Regions from separate parts of the Streptococcus sp. HMSC071D03 genome, predicted to be linked through region 2. Evidence: predicted binding sites of a transcription regulator. Region 2 holds the regulator's gene; the other holds the start of a gene.
What was found. The regulator NrdR, encoded in region 2, represses ribonucleotide reductase genes. The targets are predictions, from matches to a motif close to ACACNATATATNGTGT.
Positions count from the first base shown of each region.

Region 1: a site for NrdR is predicted at 3,042-3,057, ahead of nrdH (glutaredoxin-like protein NrdH). Genes of this name have one in related genera too.

Region 1 covers NZ_KV807799.1:37,824-47,553, forward strand. The annotation lists gene udk (uridine kinase) at 42-680, opposite strand; gene ptsP (phosphoenolpyruvate--protein phosphotransferase) at 806-2,539, opposite strand; gene HMPREF2837_RS08745 (phosphocarrier protein HPr) at 2,544-2,807, opposite strand; gene nrdH (glutaredoxin-like protein NrdH) at 3,171-3,389, shown strand; gene nrdE (class 1b ribonucleoside-diphosphate reductase subunit alpha) at 3,458-5,617, shown strand; gene nrdF (class 1b ribonucleoside-diphosphate reductase subunit beta) at 5,811-6,773, shown strand; gene HMPREF2837_RS08765 (DeoR/GlpR family DNA-binding transcription regulator) at 6,906-7,673, shown strand; gene HMPREF2837_RS08770 (Xaa-Pro dipeptidyl-peptidase) at 7,949-9,730, shown strand, end outside.
Region 2 covers NZ_KV807790.1:14,130-23,859, forward strand. The annotation lists gene HMPREF2837_RS08140 (3-deoxy-7-phosphoheptulonate synthase) at 1-176, opposite strand, end outside; gene secA (preprotein translocase subunit SecA) at 258-2,771, opposite strand; gene der (ribosome biogenesis GTPase Der) at 3,415-4,725, opposite strand; gene HMPREF2837_RS08160 (NADPH-dependent oxidoreductase) at 4,739-5,452, opposite strand; gene dnaI (primosomal protein DnaI) at 5,449-6,345, opposite strand; gene HMPREF2837_RS08170 (DnaD domain protein) at 6,346-7,512, opposite strand; gene nrdR (transcriptional regulator NrdR) at 7,513-7,986, opposite strand; gene HMPREF2837_RS08180 (GntR family transcriptional regulator) at 8,126-8,491, shown strand; gene HMPREF2837_RS08185 (ABC transporter ATP-binding protein) at 8,495-9,190, shown strand; gene HMPREF2837_RS08190 (ABC transporter permease) at 9,206-9,730, shown strand, end outside.

The DNA.
Region 1 (9,730 bases), on a different contig from region 2:
TGATAAAATCTTTACTTTCCCACAGCCTTGTTATCTGCTTATTATTGGGCAAGACGTGCTTCTTCTAAAATCTTTTCAATCTTTGTTGTTAACAAATCAATAGCTACTGTATTGGTCACTCCTTCTGGAATAACGATATCTGCATAACGCTTTGTTGGCTCAATAAATTGATGATACATGGGTTTTACCACACCAAGATACTGGTCAATAACGCTATCCAGGCTACGACCACGTTCTTCCATATCACGTTTAATACGGCGAATAATACGGACATCATCATCTGTATCTACGAAAATCTTGATATCCATCAAATCACGAAGACGTTTGTCCTCCAAAACCAAGATTCCTTCTACGATAAAGACATCTTGGGGTTCTTGACGATAGGTTTTAGAACTTCTGGTATGGGCAGCATAGTCGTAGGTAGGAATATCAACTGGACGTCCTGCCAACAACTCTTTGATTTGCGCAATCATCAAATCAGTATCAAAAGCAAAAGGGTGGTCATAGTTGGTCTTGATACGTTCTTCAAAGGTTAGATGTGATTGATCTTTATAGTAGGAATCATGCTCAATCATAGCTATTTTCTCATTTGGAAAATGCGATAAGATTGCTTTAGATACGCTTGTCTTTCCTCCTCCAGATCCCCCTGTTACTCCGATAATGATTGGTCTATTTTGCATTGTAGCCTCCTTGTATTTTCCCTTGTCTATTTTACCATATTTTTGATAAATTTTACAGATGGAGTTTTCTACAAAAAGAGAAGAAAAAGTCCTCATAGCTAGAAGCTACAAGGATTTGTACTTGATTAATCGAAGTCAACGTATTCTTTAGAAAGTTCAAGAACTTCTTCCATTGTTGAACATTCTGTAAGAGCGCGGTTAGCGTATTCTTGCATTTTAGCAGTGTCAAGTTTCTTCATCAAGCTACGTGTACGAAGTACAGATGTAGCTGACATAGAGAACTCATCCAAGCCCATTCCGACAAGAAGTGGAACAGCTGTTTGGTCACCAGCCATCTCACCACACATACCAGCCCATTTACCTTCAGCGTGAGCTGCTTTGATAACGTTGTTGATCAAACGAAGGATCGATGGGTTATATGGTTGGTAAAGGTATGAAACTTGCTCGTTCATACGGTCTGCTGCCATTGTGTATTGGATCAAGTCGTTTGTACCAATTGAGAAGAAGTCAACTTCTTTTGCGAATTGGTCTGCAAGCATTGCTGCTGCAGGAATTTCAATCATGATACCAACTTGGATGTCATCCGCAACTGCAACACCTTCAGCAAGAAGGTTTGCTTTTTCTTCATCGAAGACTGCTTTAGCTGCACGGAATTCTTTCAAAAGCGCAACCATTGGGAACATGATACGCAATTGACCGTGCACAGAAGCACGAAGAAGAGCACGGATTTGAGTGCGGAACATTGCATCTCCAGTTTCAGAGATAGAGATACGAAGAGCACGGAAACCAAGGAATGGATTCATTTCATGTGGCATATCGAAGTAAGGAAGCTCCTTGTCACCACCGATATCCATTGTACGAACGACAACTGGTTTACCGTTCATTCCTTCAAGAACAGCCTTGTACGCTTCGTACTGTTCGTCTTCAGTTGGGAAGTCTTGAGAATCCATGTACAAGAACTCTGTACGGTAAAGACCTACAGCTTCTGCACCGTTTTCGTTAACACCTTCAACGTCTTTTGGAGTACCAATGTTGGCAGCCAATTCGAAGTGTTTACCGTCAGCAGTAACTGTTTGAGCATCCTTCAAGAGTGCCCATTCAGCTTTTTGTTGAGCGTAAGCTTCACCAGCTGCTTTAAATTCAGCCGCTTGTTCTTCAGTAGGGTTGATAATCACTTCACCTGTAATACCGTTAACAGCAAGAAGGTCACCATCTTTGACAATTTCAGTGATATTGTTTGTACCCAAAACAGCAGCAATTTCAAGTGTACGAGCCATGATAGCTGAGTGACTTGTACGACCACCAATGTTTGTTACAAAAGCTTTTACAAAGTTTTTGTCCAATTGAGCTGTATCAGATGGAGTCAAGTCGTGAGCAATCACGATCACTTCTTCATTGATAGAAGCTGGGTTTGGCAATTTTTTACCAAGGAGATTAGCCAATACACGTTTTGTTACGTCGCGGATATCCGCTGCACGTTCTTGCATGTATGGGTTGTCTTCCATGCCTTCAAAGATTGTGATAAACATATCTGTAACTTCTTTCAGACCTGCTTCTGCATTCACTTTCTTAGCACGGATAGTTTCTTTGATTTGACCGATCAATTCAGGGTCAGCAAGAACCATCAAGTGGGCGTCAAATACTTGTGCCGCTTCTTCACCAAGCGTACCTACAGCCTTCTCGCGGATAAGAGAAAGCTCGTTTTGAGAAGCTTCAAGAGCAACATCCAAACGAGCCTCTTCTGCATTTGTATCTTCGACTGTAACAGTCTCGAATGATAAATCCGGTTGAACGAGTAGATATGCTTTTGCAACTGCAACACCGTCAGATGCTGCGATTCCCTTAAGCATTTCTGTCATTTCCTTATGCCAATCCTTCTTTTTCCATTGTTTCTGAGATTGCAGCAATAGCGTCATCAGCGTCTGCACCTTCAGCAGTGATTGTAACGTCAGCACCTTGACCAACACCAAGGCTCATTACACCCATGATAGATTTAAGGTTAACTGATTTACCTTTGTACTCAAGAGTGATATCTGAAGCAAATTTGCTAGCAGTTTGCACCAACAATGTTGCTGGACGTGCGTGAATACCTGTTTCTGCCACTACGTGGAAATCTTTAGAAGCCATAGTTTGACTCTCCTTTAATAGTTTTCTTGTTGAGTTACATATCTGATAACCCTTACAATTTAGTATTATATCACCTTCATTGATATTTTTCAAGTATTTTATGGACTTTCTTCAATTTCCTTTCAGATAACTTGCTGAAAATCTTCTATTAAATTTAACAAAACACAGTATGTAGTTTTGGTGAAAATCCTAATCATTGAAATAATGCTTTTTCGCTAGTTGCTTTCAAAACCCACACTATATATTGTGTTTGTAGGTAAAATCGGTAAAACAATTACACAAGATTTAGTTTTAGAAAGTTGACAAAGTTTTTTTTTCTGATATACTAAGAAAGTAATAATTTTTTAAAGAGGAGTTACAGAAATGGTAACCGTATATTCTAAAAACAACTGTGTCCAATGTAAAATGACGAAACGTTTTTTAGACAGTAATAATGTTGAATATAAAGAAATCAATCTTGATGAACAACCTGAATACATTGATCAAGTAAAAGAGCTTGGCTTTAGTGCTGCTCCTATTATTCAGACACCGACAGAAGTTTTCTCTGGTTTCCAACCAGGTAAACTCAAACAACTTGCTTAAGAATCAGGACAAAAGCTTCTATGTCTACCTTAGAAGCCTTTCTTTTGTAATTAGATAAAGGATTTTTTATGGGATTAAAACAACTTGAAGATGTGACTTACTTCCGTCTTAATAACGAAATTAACCGTCCTGTGAATGGACAAATCATGCTTCACAAAGACAAGGAAGCTCTTGAAGCCTTCTTTAAAGAAAATGTTGTACATAATACAATGGTTTTTCATTCAATTACGGATAAAATTAACTTCCTTATTGAACATAACTATATTGAAACAGCATTTATCAAGAAATACCGTCCAGAATTTTTGGAAGAACTACACCAATTTATCAAGGATCAGAACTTCCAATTTAAGTCTTTCATGGCTGCCTATAAATTCTATAATCAATATGCTTTGAAGACTAATGATGGGGAGTACTATCTTGAAAGCATGGAAGACCGCGTCTTCTTTAACGCCCTTTATTTCGCAGATGGTGATGAAGCGATTGCTCTCGATATCGCCAACGAAATCATCCACCAACGTTATCAACCTGCTACTCCTTCTTTCTTGAATGCAGGTCGTGCGCGTCGTGGTGAATTGGTATCGTGCTTCTTGATCCAGGTAACAGATGATATGAACTCTATCGGACGTTCTATCAACTCTGCTCTTCAACTTTCACGTATCGGTGGTGGTGTGGGAATTTCCCTCAGCAATCTTCGTGAAGCTGGAGCTCCTATCAAAGGATATGAGGGTGCTGCTTCTGGTGTCGTACCAGTTATGAAGCTTTTCGAAGACAGTTTCTCTTACTCAAACCAATTGGGGCAACGTCAAGGTGCTGGGGTTGTTTACCTCAATGTCTTTCACCCAGATATCATCGCCTTCCTTTCAACTAAGAAGGAAAATGCCGATGAAAAAGTTCGTGTCAAGACTCTCTCGCTTGGTGTTGTTGTACCAGATAAATTCTACGAATTAGCACGTAAAAATGAAGAAATGTACCTCTTCAGTCCTTATTCTGTAGAAAAAGAGTATGGTGTGCCTTTCAACTACATCGATATCACTGAAAAATACGATGAATTAGTAGCAAATCCAAACATCCGTAAGACAAAAATCAAGGCTCGTGATTTGGAAACTGAAATTTCTAAGTTGCAACAAGAATCTGGCTATCCTTATGTAGTCAACATTGATACTGCTAACCGTGCAAATCCTGTTGATGGAAAGATCATCATGAGTAACTTGTGTTCTGAGATTCTTCAAGTCCAAGAACCAAGTCTTATCAACGATGCTCAAGAATTCCTTAAAATGGGGACTGATGTCTCATGTAACCTTGGTTCAACAAACGTGGTCAACATGATGACTTCACCTGACTTTGGTCGCTCTATCCGTGCAATGGTACGTGCTTTGACTTTTGTTACAGATAGTTCACACATCGTAGCTGTTCCTACTATCGACCATGGAAATAGCCAAGCTCACACCTTTGGGCTTGGTGCTATGGGACTTCACAGCTACCTTGCCCAACAACTGATTGAGTATGGATCCCCTGAGTCTGTTGAGTTTACAAGCATTTACTTTATGCTTATGAACTACTGGACCTTGGTAGAATCTAATAACATCGCGCGTGAACGTGGTGTTACCTTCCACAACTTTGAGAAATCAGACTATGCTAACGGAAGCTACTTTGATAAGTATTTGACTGGAGAATTTCTTCCGAAATCAGACCGTGTTAAAGAACTCTTCAAAGATATCTTTATCCCTACTGCTGCTGACTGGGCTGAACTTCGTGATAAAGTTAAAGCAGATGGACTTTACCACCAAAATCGCCTTGCTGTAGCGCCAAATGGTTCGATCAGCTACATCAACGATGTTTCTGCTTCTATCCACCCAATTACGCAACGTATCGAAGAACGTCAAGAGAAGAAAATTGGTAAGATCTACTACCCTGCTGCTGGATTGTCAACAGAAACCATCCCTTACTATACTTCTGCTTACGACATGGATATGCGTAAGGTCATCGATGTGTACGCAGCTGCAACTGAGCATGTAGACCAAGGACTTTCACTCACTCTCTTCATGCGTAGTGATATTCCGACTGGACTTTACGAATGGAAAAAAGAAAACAAACAAACGACACGTGACTTGTCTATCCTTCGTAACTATGCCTTCAACAAAGGTATCAAGTCTATCTACTACGTCCGTACCTTTACCGATGATGGTGGAGAAGTCGGTGCTAACCAATGTGAGAGCTGTGTGATTTAATCTTTGCTTGAGGAAACTACATTTTCTCAGATAAGTATTCATTTACCGAGCTAAACTAAACTGGAATAAGCATCTATACTATGGAAAAACAAAAAAGTCGGGCTTCCGACTTTTTGTGCGAAACTCCTCTAGGATTATGATAAAATAGAGATAATTGTGAGTTCGCAATACTAAACACAGAAAGAGATTTCAAATGGAAACTTACTACAAAGCCATTAACTGGAATGCCATCGAAGATGTCATCGACAAATCAACTTGGGAAAAACTGACGGAGCAATTCTGGCTTGATACACGTATTCCCTTGTCAAATGACCTAGATGACTGGAGAAAGCTTTCTAACAAGGAAAAAGACCTTGTTGGTAAAGTTTTTGGAGGTTTGACCCTTCTTGATACCATGCAATCAGAAACTGGTGTTCAAGCCCTTCGTGCTGATATTCGTACGCCTCACGAGGAAGCTGTTTTCAATAACATCCAATTTATGGAATCTGTCCATGCAAAATCTTATTCATCAATCTTTTCTACCTTGAATACAAAGGCTGAGATTGATGAAATTTTCGAATGGACTGATACCAATCCTTACCTACAAAAGAAGGCTGAGATCGTCAACGAAATCTACCTAAACGGAACTCCTCTTGAGAAGAAAGTAGCTAGTGTTTTCCTTGAAACCTTCCTTTTCTACTCTGGTTTCTTTACACCACTCTACTATCTTGGAAACAACAAGTTGGCCAACGTAGCAGAAATTATCAAATTGATTATTCGTGATGAATCAGTTCATGGAACCTACATCGGCTACAAATTCCAACTTGGTTTCAATGAATTGCCAGAAGATGAGCAAGAAAAACTCAAAGAATGGATGTACGATCTCCTTTATACTCTTTATGAGAACGAGGAAGGATATACTGAAAGCCTATACGACGGAGTTGGATGGACTGAAGAAGTTAAAATCTTCCTTCGTTACAATGCTAATAAGGCCCTTATGAACTTGGGGCAAGATCCTCTCTTCCCTGACTCAGCTGACGATGTCAACCCTATCGTTATGAATGGTATTTCAACTGGTACATCAAACCACGACTTCTTCTCTCAAGTTGGTAATGGTTATCTACTTGGTGAAGTTGAAGCTATGCAAGATGATGACTATAACTATGGTCTAGATTAATACAAGACTTTACGAAAACATCTGACTTTGTTTAAAAACTCAGATGTTTTTTTGTTTTTGTTTATTTTTGTTCTTTACATTGATTGATTTTCCAGTTTATGGTATTATAGTAATAGATATGGAGGTGATCCGATGCTTAAGCAAGAAAAACTAGATACTATTTTAGAAATTGTTAATACAAAAGGGACTATCACTGTTAAAGAGATTATGAATCGCCTTGATATTTCCGATATGACAGCTAGACGATATTTACAAGAGTTAGCGGATAAGGATTTGCTGGTTCGAGTTCATGGTGGAGCTGAAAAACTTCGAACAGGTTCTTTGTTAAACAATGAGCGTTCTAACGTTGAAAAACAAGGACTACAAACAGCAGAAAAGCAAGAAATTGCTCGCTTTGCTAGTCACTTAGTTGAAGAAAGAGAAACTATTTTTATCGGTCCAGGTACTACGTTAGAGTTCTTTGCGCGTGAGCTTTCTATCGATAACATCCGTGTTGTTACCAATAGTTTGCCTGTATTTCTCATTCTAAACGAGCGTAAGTTGACTGATCTAATTCTAATCGGTGGTAATTATCGTTCAATTACTGGAGCATTTGTAGGCACTCTAACCCTCCAAGATATTTCCAATTTGCAATTTTCAAAAGCCTTCGTTAGTTGTAATGGTATCAAGGATCACGCTATCGCTACTTTTAGTGAAGACGAAGGAGAAGCTCAGAAATTAGCACTGGAAAACGCCAATAAAAAGTATCTCCTCGCTGACCATAGCAAATTTGATAAGTTTGATTTCTTTACATTTTACAACATTTCAGATATCGATACTATTATCACTGATTCTAAATTAAGTGACGAAACACTCCTATCCCTATCTAAACAAACTAAAATTATCAAGTCTAAACCTTAAACTCTACAACTAGTCATAGAATCTAGTAACTGCTACTAATTCAATGGCTAGTTTTTTATTTTATATTAAGCGTGCAATCTAAAATATTTCAATTATTTTTCAAAATCTATGATTTCTGTATTTTTAATTTAATAGATTCCTCGAATCTGTCTTTTTATATTCCATTTCACGAAGTCCTCCTTTTTAGTTTATTATAACAGTTACTTGTATTTTCTATCATTTTCCTTGCTTTTTTGATATAATAAATTCAGAATGATTCTTCAAAGGAGGCATCTATGCGTTTTAATCAATTCAGTTACTATCCTGTAAGCCAGCAAGAAGCTTTACAGGAATTATCCAACCTTGGGTTCAAGCTTGATCCAACAGATTCAGCTAAGGAACAGTTTGAAGCTTTTGTTAGAACTTATTTTTTCAATTATAAAAATACGGATTATCCCCTCACAACTTTAGCGGTTGACAAAGAAACTGATCTACTCACTTTCTTCAATTCTGATCGTGAATTAACTTCAGAAATTTTCTATACTGTTACCTTTCAGTTGCTTGGTTTCAACTACTTAATAGACTTTGAAGATGGTCTAGCTTTTCATAAAGAAACGGCATTCCCTATTGTATACGGAGATTTGATTGACAATCTCTATCAACTCCTTAACACGCGCACTAAAAAGGGAAATACCTTGATTGATCAGCTAGTTAGTGATGGTCTTATCCCTGAGGACAATGATTACCACTACTTCAATGGAAAGAGTTTGGCTACTTTCTCAACTAACAATGTTATTCGTGAAGTTGTTTATGTAGAAACTCGTATTGATTCTGATAATGATGGTCTACCTGATTTAGTCAAGGTTAGCATCATCCGTCCGACTTACAATGGCAAAATTCCAGCAGTCATGACTGCAAGTCCTTACCATCAAGGAACCAATGATAAAGCAAGCGATAAAGCTCTTTACAAAATGGAAGGGGAGTTAGCAGTCAAAGAACCTCACGAGATTGGCTTAGAAGAACCAAGGATTAGTTTTGTTGAGCCAGTTGGCCAAGCAGACCTCGTTTCAGAAGCCGAAGAAAAACTGACTCATATCAATAGCAGCTACACACTTAACGACTACTTCCTTCCAAGAGGATTTGCAAATATCTACGTATCTGGTCTTGGTACAAAGGATTCTCAAGGTCAGATGATTAATGGTGACTACCGACAAGTTGAAGCCTATAAAAATGTCATTGATTGGCTCAATGGTCGTTGTCGTGCCTTTACAGACCATAGTCGTGAACGTCAAGTCAAGGCTGACTGGTCCAATGGTAAAGTCGCCACTACTGGTCTTTCTTATCTAGGAACAATGTCTAATGGTCTTGCTAGCACAGGAGTGGATGGTTTAGAGGTCATCATTGTTGAAGCCGGTATTTCTTCTTGGTACAACTATTACCGAGAAAATGGTCTGGTAACAAGCCCTGGTGGCTATCCAGGGGAGGACTTCGATTCATTAGATGAATTAACTTATTCTCGTAATCTCTTAGCTGGTGACTATATTCGTGGAAACGAGGCTCATAAAGATTCTATAGAAGAACTGAAGAAAAATTTAGACCGTAAAACTGGAGATTATAACCAATTTTGGCATGACCGCAACTACCTACTCAATGCCCAAAAGGTTAAGGCTGAAGTTGTCTTTACCCACGGTTCACAAGACTGGAATGTAAAACCACTTCATGTCTATCAAATGTTCAATGCTCTTCCAAGCAATATTAAAAAACATCTCTTTTACCATAACGGCGCCCATGTTTATATGAACAACTGGCAGTCTATTGATTTCCGTGAATCCATGAATACTCTTTTGACGCAGAAATTATTGGAGCAAGAAACTGACTACCAACTTCCAAGAGTCGTTTGGCAAGACAATACTGCTCCTCAAACCTGGCTGTCACTTGAAGATTTTGGAAATCAAAGTGACCATAAAGCTTTCTCTTTAGGTACTGAAGAAGCTGTCATTGAAAATCATTACCAAGATTCTGACTTCGAACGATTTGGAAAGACCTACCAAACCTTTAATAATGAATTGTATCAAGGT
Region 2 (9,730 bases):
TCATTGTCAGACGAACACGGACCAATCACCAACAAAATGCGTTGATCTTCACCACGAATAATCGCTTCAAGTTCTTGATCGCGTTGTTGTTTATTGGCAAGTGCTTGTCCTTCTAATTTAGACAAACTACGAACTTCTTCAATATTAATTTTAGGGCTTTTGGCTGTAAATACCATGATTCATCCTCCTTATAAAGCAAACGGACGCCAAGTGAAAATTCACTTTTCACTAGGCATCCGCCTGAAAATTAGTCATTCTTAACGTCGTTTACCGTGACAGTTTTTAAATTTCTTACCAGAACCACATGGACACAAGTCATTACGCTTAACTTGGCTAAGATCCAAATCTGCAGGAAGGTCAGCTTGTTGGGCAACAATATTTCGAGTCGCTGTCGTGCTGATATGACGCTCCGCCTGTGGGCGTTCTTGTTCATGGATTTGAGCTTTCATCATCAAACGAGTAACATCAAACTCAATAGAACCAATCATATCATTAAACATACGGAAACCTTCTGCTTGATACTCTACGACTGGGTTGTTCTGAGCATAACCACGGAGACCAACAGCATTACGCAACTGGTCAAGGGCATCGATATGGTCAGTCCATTTATTGTCAACCACACGTAGGATCAATACCTTCTGGAATTCCTTAACGGCTTCTTCATCTCTCAACTTAGACACTTGGTTATTGTAAACAACCAAAGCACGTTGGAAGAGTTCTTCCTTGATTTCTTTATCTGACAAGCCTGACAAGTCATCAAGAGAAATAGAATCTTCTGGCAAGAGGTTGAATCTAGCAAAGTTGAGGATTGCTTCTAATTTTTCATCTTGTTTAGCACGAGCATGGTTATCGACAACACGATTAATAGTGCGTTTAATCATGGCATGAATCTCAGGAGCAAGGTCACGATCAGCAGTGATAACATCGTAGCGTTGTGAGTAGATAATCTCACGTTGTTCACGCATGACGTCATCGTACTGAAGGACTTGTTTACGAGTATCGTAGTTGTTTCCCTCAACACGTTTTTGAGCTGCTTCTACTTGACGGGTCAACATGCGAGATTCAATAGCTTCGTCAGACATATTGAGGCGTTCAAAGACACCTTTCAAGCGTTCTGAACCAAAGCGTTTCATCAAATCATCTTCAAGAGAAAGGTAGAATTGAGATTCACCTGGATCCCCTTGACGACCTGAACGTCCGCGAAGCTGGTTATCAATACGACGGCTTTCATGGCGTTCTGTACCAATGACACAAAGTCCTCCAAGTTCACGAACACCTTCACCAAGTTTGATGTCGGTACCACGACCGGCCATGTTAGTTGCGATGGTAACGGCACCACGCTGACCAGCGTTCATGATAATTTGAGCTTCTTTGTAGTGATTCTTGGCATTCAATACTTCGTGAGGAACGCCTGCAGCTACCAATTTTTTAGAAATGTAGTCACTGGTTTCAACTGCAACCGTACCAACCAAGACAGGTTGACCTTTTTGGTAGCGAGCTTTTACATCTTCGACAACAGCCTTAAACTTAGCATCGATACTTGCATAGAGTAGGTCTGAGTGGTCGATACGTTGAACCGGACGGTTTGTTGGGATAGGAATAACACGAATGTTGTAGATTTCACGGAATTCTTCTTCCTCAGTCTTACCTGTACCCGTCATACCTGACAATTTCTTGTACATACGGAAGAGGTTTTGGTAGGTGATAGAAGCTGAAGTCTTGGTTTCATCTTGGATTGGCACACCTTCTTTAGCTTCAATCGCTTGGTGCAAACCATCAGAATAACGACGACCTTCCATGGTACGACCAGTAAATTGGTCGACAATCAAGATTTCTTGCTCTTCGCTGACCACATAGTCAATATCAAGAAGCATGATGTAGTTGGCACGAAGGGCATTATCGATAAAGTGAGTCAGAGCAACATTTTCAATATCGTAGAGGTTGCTTAGATTAAAGTAGCTTTCGGCCTTGTCAATACCTGAATCTGATAGACCAATAGTCTTAGACTGAATATCAATGATATAGTCATCCTTATCCAAAGACTTCACAAAATGGTCTGCCATATGGTAGAGTTGACTTGTTTCAACTGCATTGGCCCCTGAAACAATCAAAGGAGTACGAGCTTCGTCAATCAAGATTGAGTCGACCTCATCGACCAAGGCGTAGTTGAGTGGACGTTGAACCATATTCTCCGCACGGACAACCATGTTATCACGGAGGTAGTCAAATCCGATTTCTGAGTTGGTTGAGTAAGTGATATCACACTCATAGGCTTCTTTTTTCTCCATTGGAGATTTGGCCGCCAAGTTGATCCCTACTGATAAGCCAAGCCATGAGTACAACTCACCCATCTCAGTCGCATCACGTTCAGAAAGGTATTCATTGACCGTAACTACGTGAACCCCTTTACCTGAAAGAGCATTGAGGTATACAGGCATCGTCGCTGTCAAGGTTTTCCCCTCACCAGTACGCATCTCAGGAACGTCACCATGGTGAAGAACGATCCCCCCCATAACCTGAACCTTATACGGGAAAAGACCAAGAACACGCTTAGCTCCCTCGCGTACAACAGCAAACGCCTCATACAAAAGTTGGTCAAGAGTCTCACCATTTTGGTAGCGTTGTTTGAATTCTTCTGTTTTTGCTTTCAATTGCTCGTCTGTTAACGCAGCCATTTCATCTTCATATTTGAGGACTTTATCAGCCATCTTCTCCAGACGACGAATCTCTCCTTTATCATTTTCGATGATTGATTTTAATAAATTTGCCATTTTTTTCCTTACTTTAAATTCTGAATATTTTAGAATGTTCTTTTTATTGTAGCATATTTGCCCAATTTTTTCAAGAAATATTCCATTTTCCCTTAGAGCAAAAAAGGGCTAATCAAGGTGATTAGTTCCCTTAAAATTCCTATTCCGAGGCTAGTTTTCTTCATTAATGTTTCTAGCTAGTTTATCCATGAAAAAATTTCCATCATTTTCTATCAGATAAAAGCTTGCCTATTTCTTTCAAGGAAGACTGGATTTCTTCTTTTCCAATCGTAGCTTATTCATAAATTTTAGACAAGCATAGATTTTCCAGTCATTGACTAAGGATAAAAAGACTAAAAGTAGCCATATCACCCATCTAGCAAGATCCCTTGGTTCTTGTAAAATAAAGTTAAATAAGACTAGCGAAAAAAGAGTGAAAACTAGACTAAACAAGGCTGCTAGAGGCATATAAAACCAATAAAAATAGTAAAAGACAGAAAAGTACTTACTTCCTGGCTGTACCTTCCCTTGCCAACGAAAAAAGTAAAAGTAGGGTGCCAAAATCAAGAATTTTAATAGTTTTTCCATCTCCTTACCTCTCCAACGCTTTCCTTATTTTATTATAGCAAAAAAATCTGGAAATATCTTTCCAGATTCTGCTTTTTTATTTTCGTTTTCTTGCGATTAGGTGAATTGGTGTTCCCTCAAAGACAAAGGCCTTGCGAATTTGATTTTCCAAGAAACGCAAGTAAGAGAAGTGCATAAGCTCTTCTTCGTTGACAAAGATGACAAAGGTTGGTGGTTTGGTTGCTACTTGAGTCGCATAGAAAATCTTGAGGCGTTTCCCTTTGTCGGTCGGTGTTGGATTGATGGCGATAGCATCCATAATCACATCGTTCAAGACAGCTGATGGAATACGGGTATTTTGACTTTCACTGATTTGCTTAATCATCTCAGGCAACTTGTGGAGACGTTGCTTGGTCAAAGCTGATACAAAGATAATCGGTGCGTAAGGCAGGTATTGGAACTGCTCACGGATATCCTCTTCCCAGTTTTTCATGGTGTGGTTATCTTTTTCAAGAGTATCCCACTTATTGACCACGATAATCATCCCTTTACCAGCTTCGTGGGCAAATCCAGCGATACGCTTGTCATACTCACGAATACCTTCCTCGGCATTGAGGACCATCAGAACTACATCTGAACGGTCAATAGCACGCATAGCACGCATAACCGAGTATTTCTCAGTATTTTCATAGACTTTACCTGACTTACGCATACCAGCCGTATCAATCATGGTAAACTCTTGGCCGTCAGCATCTGTAAAGTGGGTATCAATGGCGTCACGAGTTGTACCAGCGACAGGACTGGCAATGACGCGGTCTTCTCCCAAAATGGCATTAATCAAGCTAGATTTTCCAACATTTGGACGACCAATCAAGCTGAATTTAATAACATCTGGATTTTCTTCTTCAACTTCATGAGGAAGATTTTCTACGATAGCATCTAGCACATCCCCGGTCCCGATACCGTGAACAGATGAGATCGGTAGAGGTTCGCCCAATCCAAGAGCATAGAAATCATAGATATCATTTCGCATCTCTGGATTGTCAACCTTGTTAACGGCTAAGATGACTGGTTTATGAGTTTTATAAAGTTTACGGGCAACGTATTCGTCCGCATCTGTAATTCCTTCTTTACCAGACACGACAAAGACGATAACATCTGCTTCTTCCATGGCAATTTCTGCCTGGTGCTTGATTTGTTCCATGAAAGGCGCATCGACATCATCGATACCCCCAGTATCAATCATACTAAAAGAACGATTGAGCCACTCACCTGTGGCGTAGATACGATCTCGCGTTACACCTTCAATATCTTCTACGATTGAGATGCGTTCTCCCGCGATACGGTTAAATAGGGTTGATTTCCCAACATTGGGACGTCCCACAATGGCAACAGTTGGTAAGGCCATGTTTTCTCACTTTCTACAATAACTTCTTCTGCTCAAGATTTTCTCGAGTCGAGCTTGGTTCTGGATTGCCAAATTGCTCTGCCAAACGTTGACTCCAAGTGGTAGTCGCACGCGCACCTGCATATTCAGTCTGTACACGGTCATAGGCTTCAATTGCCTCAGTTAACTGTTCTTGGTATTCTTCCTCAAAGACAACATTCTCTAGTGGCAGTCTTGGTTTTACAGCATGCTGTTGATTTGGCACACCGAGTGCAATCCCAAAGACTGGATAGGTATAGTCAGGAAGCTTGAACAATTCTGCTAACTCAACAGACTTGTAACGCACCAAACCGATAATCACTCCGCCATAGCCTAGGCTTTCTGCCGCAAGCAAGGCATTTTGTCCAGCTAGAGCTGCATCTACTGAAGTGATGAGGAGTCCTTCCACCCCTTGAGGTTGGAAAACATCCGTATGGAGACGAGCCCCTTTTTCTGCACGGTTTAGATCACCAACAAAAAGTAAAAATGCTGCAGACTGGCGAATCGCTTCCTGAGGAACTAGCTCAAATAAGGCGTCCTTCTTTTCTTGACTTCTGACAAGAATGACAGAGTAGGATTGGAAATTTTTCCAAGAAGAAGCCATTTGGGCAGCTGTCAAGATCTCATTCAAGTCTGCTTGGGGAATCTCTTGCTCCTTAAATCTGCGCACCGAGGTATGAGATTTCATTAAGGTGATTGTTTCTGTCATCGGCGGTTTTCTCCTTCAAGTCGTGTTTCCTCTGCTAAATAACGAATGCGTTCCATGACGCGTCTAGCTTCCCAAGTTTCGTCATTTCCGTTTTTCCCTTTAGCGAAATGCTTCTCCAAATCTTCAAAGTTGAAGTTGGAGGTGAAAAAGGTTGGCAAATCTTCCTGCATACGATATTGGAGAATAACCTGCAGGATCTCGTCACGCACCCAAGCTGTTGATTGCTCGGCACCAATATCATCCAAAATCAAGACTTCAGCAAGCTTAATCTCATCCACCAAGGTCTTGACATTGCCATCACCGATAGCATTTTTGACATCGATGACAAAGCTCGGATAGTGGAGGAGCGTTGATGAAACACCACGTTTTTCTGACAAATCATGAGCAAGGGCAGCCACCATGAAACTTTTACCCACACCAAAGTCTCCATATAAGTACAGACCTTTTCGAATAGCTGGATATTGCTCCACAAAGGCTAGGAGCTTTTCAAAAACTGGCAAGCGCCCCAAATCATCTAAATCAACTTGAGCTAGGCTAGCTTTTTTAAGACTAGCTGGAAGATTGATTAGCTTGAGACGGTTTTTAATTGCCGCTTCTTTTTCTGCTGCGATTAGTTCCGGAGTCTCTTCATAGGAAACATCTGCATAGCCATGATTCATGACTAGGATAGGCTTGTAGCCACGCGCGATATAGTCTGTATCTCCTCGGAGGAACTTATCTCTCTCAGTGATGTATTGGTTAAACTTGGAAATACTACGGTTTAACTCCTCCTGACTGAGAGATTCTTTCTGGATAAAGGCTGCAACATCAGGGTCCTTCACAATTTGCTGGACTAAATCCTGATACTGAAATCGGCTTGGTTGACGCTTGAGTACGTCTCCGACACTTTCCATCTAGTCTCCTCCTTTTTCTAATCGAGCTAACATTTCTTTTTTCTTACGTTCTAGTTCTAAGCGAGTTTCTTCGCTCGTTTCATTCTTATATTCAGGATTGCTCCATTTAGGCACATTGGTTTTTGCTGGGGCAGTCTGATTCTGCTTTTGCGTTTTTGCTTTTTGGCCACGTTCACGAATACGGAGAACTGCCTCCTCGGCACTACGGATATTTTGATAGGCGTAGTCATTAGCCACCTTCATGGCGTATTTTTCATTGATATTGGCCGAATCAACCTTATTAAAGGTCAGGAGCAAGATAACATTGATCACTTCATCCAGCAAACCCAAGGCTGCCATCTGCTGGAGCAGGTCCCGTTCAGTCTGGGTAATACTTCCCTTGCGGGTCTGCTTAATCTCAGCAAGGAATTGCAAGGCTGTCTTTCTCTTAGCCTCTCGGATAATGGTTGCTTCCTTGGGACTAAAGTCAGAAGTCACAGGCTTTTGCGCTATCTTTTCACGGATGCGTTTGACAGAAATCACTTGCGACACTGCTGTCGCTTTGGCTACTTGATAAGTCTCAAACCAGGTCCACTTCTGCTCGTCAGCTATTGCAAACAAGGTCAAAACATCCGAAGTCTCATCTTGAAAACGAAGACCATCACGGGCCATGAGCTGACGGAAATGCTCCAAATCAAAATCATCTGCTGCAGGCTGGCTGCTAGAGGTTTCTTGACTCGCAGACTCGGATAACTGAGGGAAGATTTGACTCAAGGCCACCGAGATAGGTTCCCCTTCAACACGTTCCTGTCTCATGACTGCAACCGCACTATCTCCAATCATTTTTTCTAACAAGGTCCGATAAACTGTATGTTGTAAAAATTCTTGAGTTGATAAGGGAGAATGGAGTAACAAGTTATAGGCCTCTCCCTGCTGATAGAGGGTCACCAATTTCATGGCTGTTAGAGTTTTAAAAGCCTTTAAAAGACTATCCATCCCAAAATTCAGATGGTTAAGCATAGCTGCAAAGAGGTGCTCCTTTTGGCCACCATCCCAAAAAGTCACAGCATAAAGATAGAGGCTCAGCGCCTCCTGACCGATAATCGGGAGGTAGCACTGCACCATTGATGAGGTATCTTGCGACACCCGATTATTCTTTACAAAAGAAAAACGGTCATTTGGCTTCATTTATTTTTCCTTTTTCTTTTTAGAGGATTGTGTGATCTGCTGGAGGAGGCTTTCAAGCTCACTCACATCCTTAAAGCTACGGTAAACACTGGCAAAACGTACATAAGTAATCTCATCGAGCTCTGCCAACTCTTCCATAACCAAGGAACCAATATCCTCACTCTGAATTTCATTTTCATTGCGACTACGGAGTTTTTGTTCGATGCGATTGACCACCATGCCAATCTCATCACTAGACACTGGACGTTTCTGGGCTGAACGAATAATCCCGTTAAAGATTTTATCTCTTGAAAATTGTTCCCGTGTACCATCTTTTTTGACTACAACTAGCGTTCTCTCTTCTACACGTTCATAGGTTGTAAAACGATGCTGACACTCTTCACACTCACGTCTTCTTCTGATTGTATTTCCTTCTTCAGCCTGGCGACTATCGATCACACTTGATTTTGTAGCGCCACATTTTGGACAACGCATGCCTTTCCCTCCTTGTCGTTTTCTTTTCATTATACCATTTTTTAAGAGATTCCCAAAATAATTCTCCTTTTGGCTTGACAAGTTTTTTGTTTTGTTGTATTATTAAATTAATACAAAGGTAATTAGAAAGGAGATCGTGATGTCTTGGACATTTGATAACAATAAACCCATTTATTTGCAGATTATGGAGAAAATCAAATTGCAGATTATTTCCCATAAACTCGAGCCCAATCAACAGCTTCCAACCGTTAGAGAATTAGCTAGCGAGGCAGGGGTCAATCCCAACACCATCCAGCGCGCCCTATCGGACTTGGAGAGAGAAGGCTTCGTTTATACCAAGCGGACGTCAGGACGCTTTGTCACAGAGGATTTGGACTTGATCCTCCAATCCCGTAAGCAACTGTCAGAAGAACAGCTGCAACAGTTTGTAACAGGCATGGTAGAATTTGGTTATGAAAAAGAAGAACTACCGACTGTTTTGAGAGATTATATTGAAGGAGTTTAAACTATGACTTTGTTAGCATTAGAAAATGTGTCAAAATCCTATGGAGCAAGCCCTGCTCTTACAAATGTTTCCCTTGAAATTCCAGCTGGAAAAATCGTTGGCCTCCTTGGCCCAAACGGTTCTGGAAAGACAACCTTGATTAAACTAATCAACGGCTTACTACAGCCAGAGGAAGGGCGTATCCTCATCAATGGCATGGAACCAAGCCCAGCAACTAAAGCAATTGTTTCTTATCTTCCTGATACGACCTACCTCAACGAGCAGATGAAGGTCAAGGAAGCTCTCACTTATTTCAAGACCTTCTACCAAGATTTTAATCTGGAACGTGCTCAAGGTCTTCTTCGTGACCTTGGTATTGATGAAAATAGCCGTTTCAAGAAACTCTCAAAAGGGAACAAAGAAAAGGTTCAGTTGATCCTTGTCATGAGTCGTGATGCTCGTCTATACGTGCTTGATGAACCGATCGGTGGTGTCGACCCTGCAGCTCGTGACTATATCTTGAATACCATCATTAACAACTACTCTCCAACTTCTACTGTCTTGATTTCAACTCACTTGATTTCAGACATCGAGCCAATCTTGGATGAGATTGTCTTCCTCAAGGATGGAAAAGTCGTCCGTCAAGGAAATGTTGATGATATTCGCTATGAGTCTGGAGAGTCTATCGACCAACTCTTCCGTCATGAGTTCAAAGCCTAGATAAAGGAGATTATTATGTTTTGGAATTTAGTTCGTTATGAATTTAAAAATGTTAACAAATGGTATTTAGCCCTCTATGGTGCTGTACTGGTACTTTCTGCTCTTATCGGAATTCAAGCAAGGACTTACAACGATATTCCTATCAAAGAAAGTCAACCTATTCTACTTATTTTTCTAGCACTCGTGTTTGGTGGCTTGATGATTACGCTTGGGATTTCAACCTTGATTTTGATCATCCGTCGCTTCAAGGGTAGTGTCTATGATCGACAAGGTTATCTGACTTTGACCTTGCCAGTTTCCGAACACCAGATTATCATGGCCAAACTCTTGGGGGCCTTCATTTGGTCTCTGATCAGTTCAGCAGTCTTGGTTCTGAGCATTTATATCATTCTTGTGATAATTGAGCCTAATTCTGTTAATTTCCTTGCTTTCAAAGACTTGTTCCAACAGTACCTAGACAGTATCGGCTTATATCTAATTTCATTCATCCTCGGCACAATTTCAGGAATCCTCTGCATCTACTTGGCAATCTCCATCGGA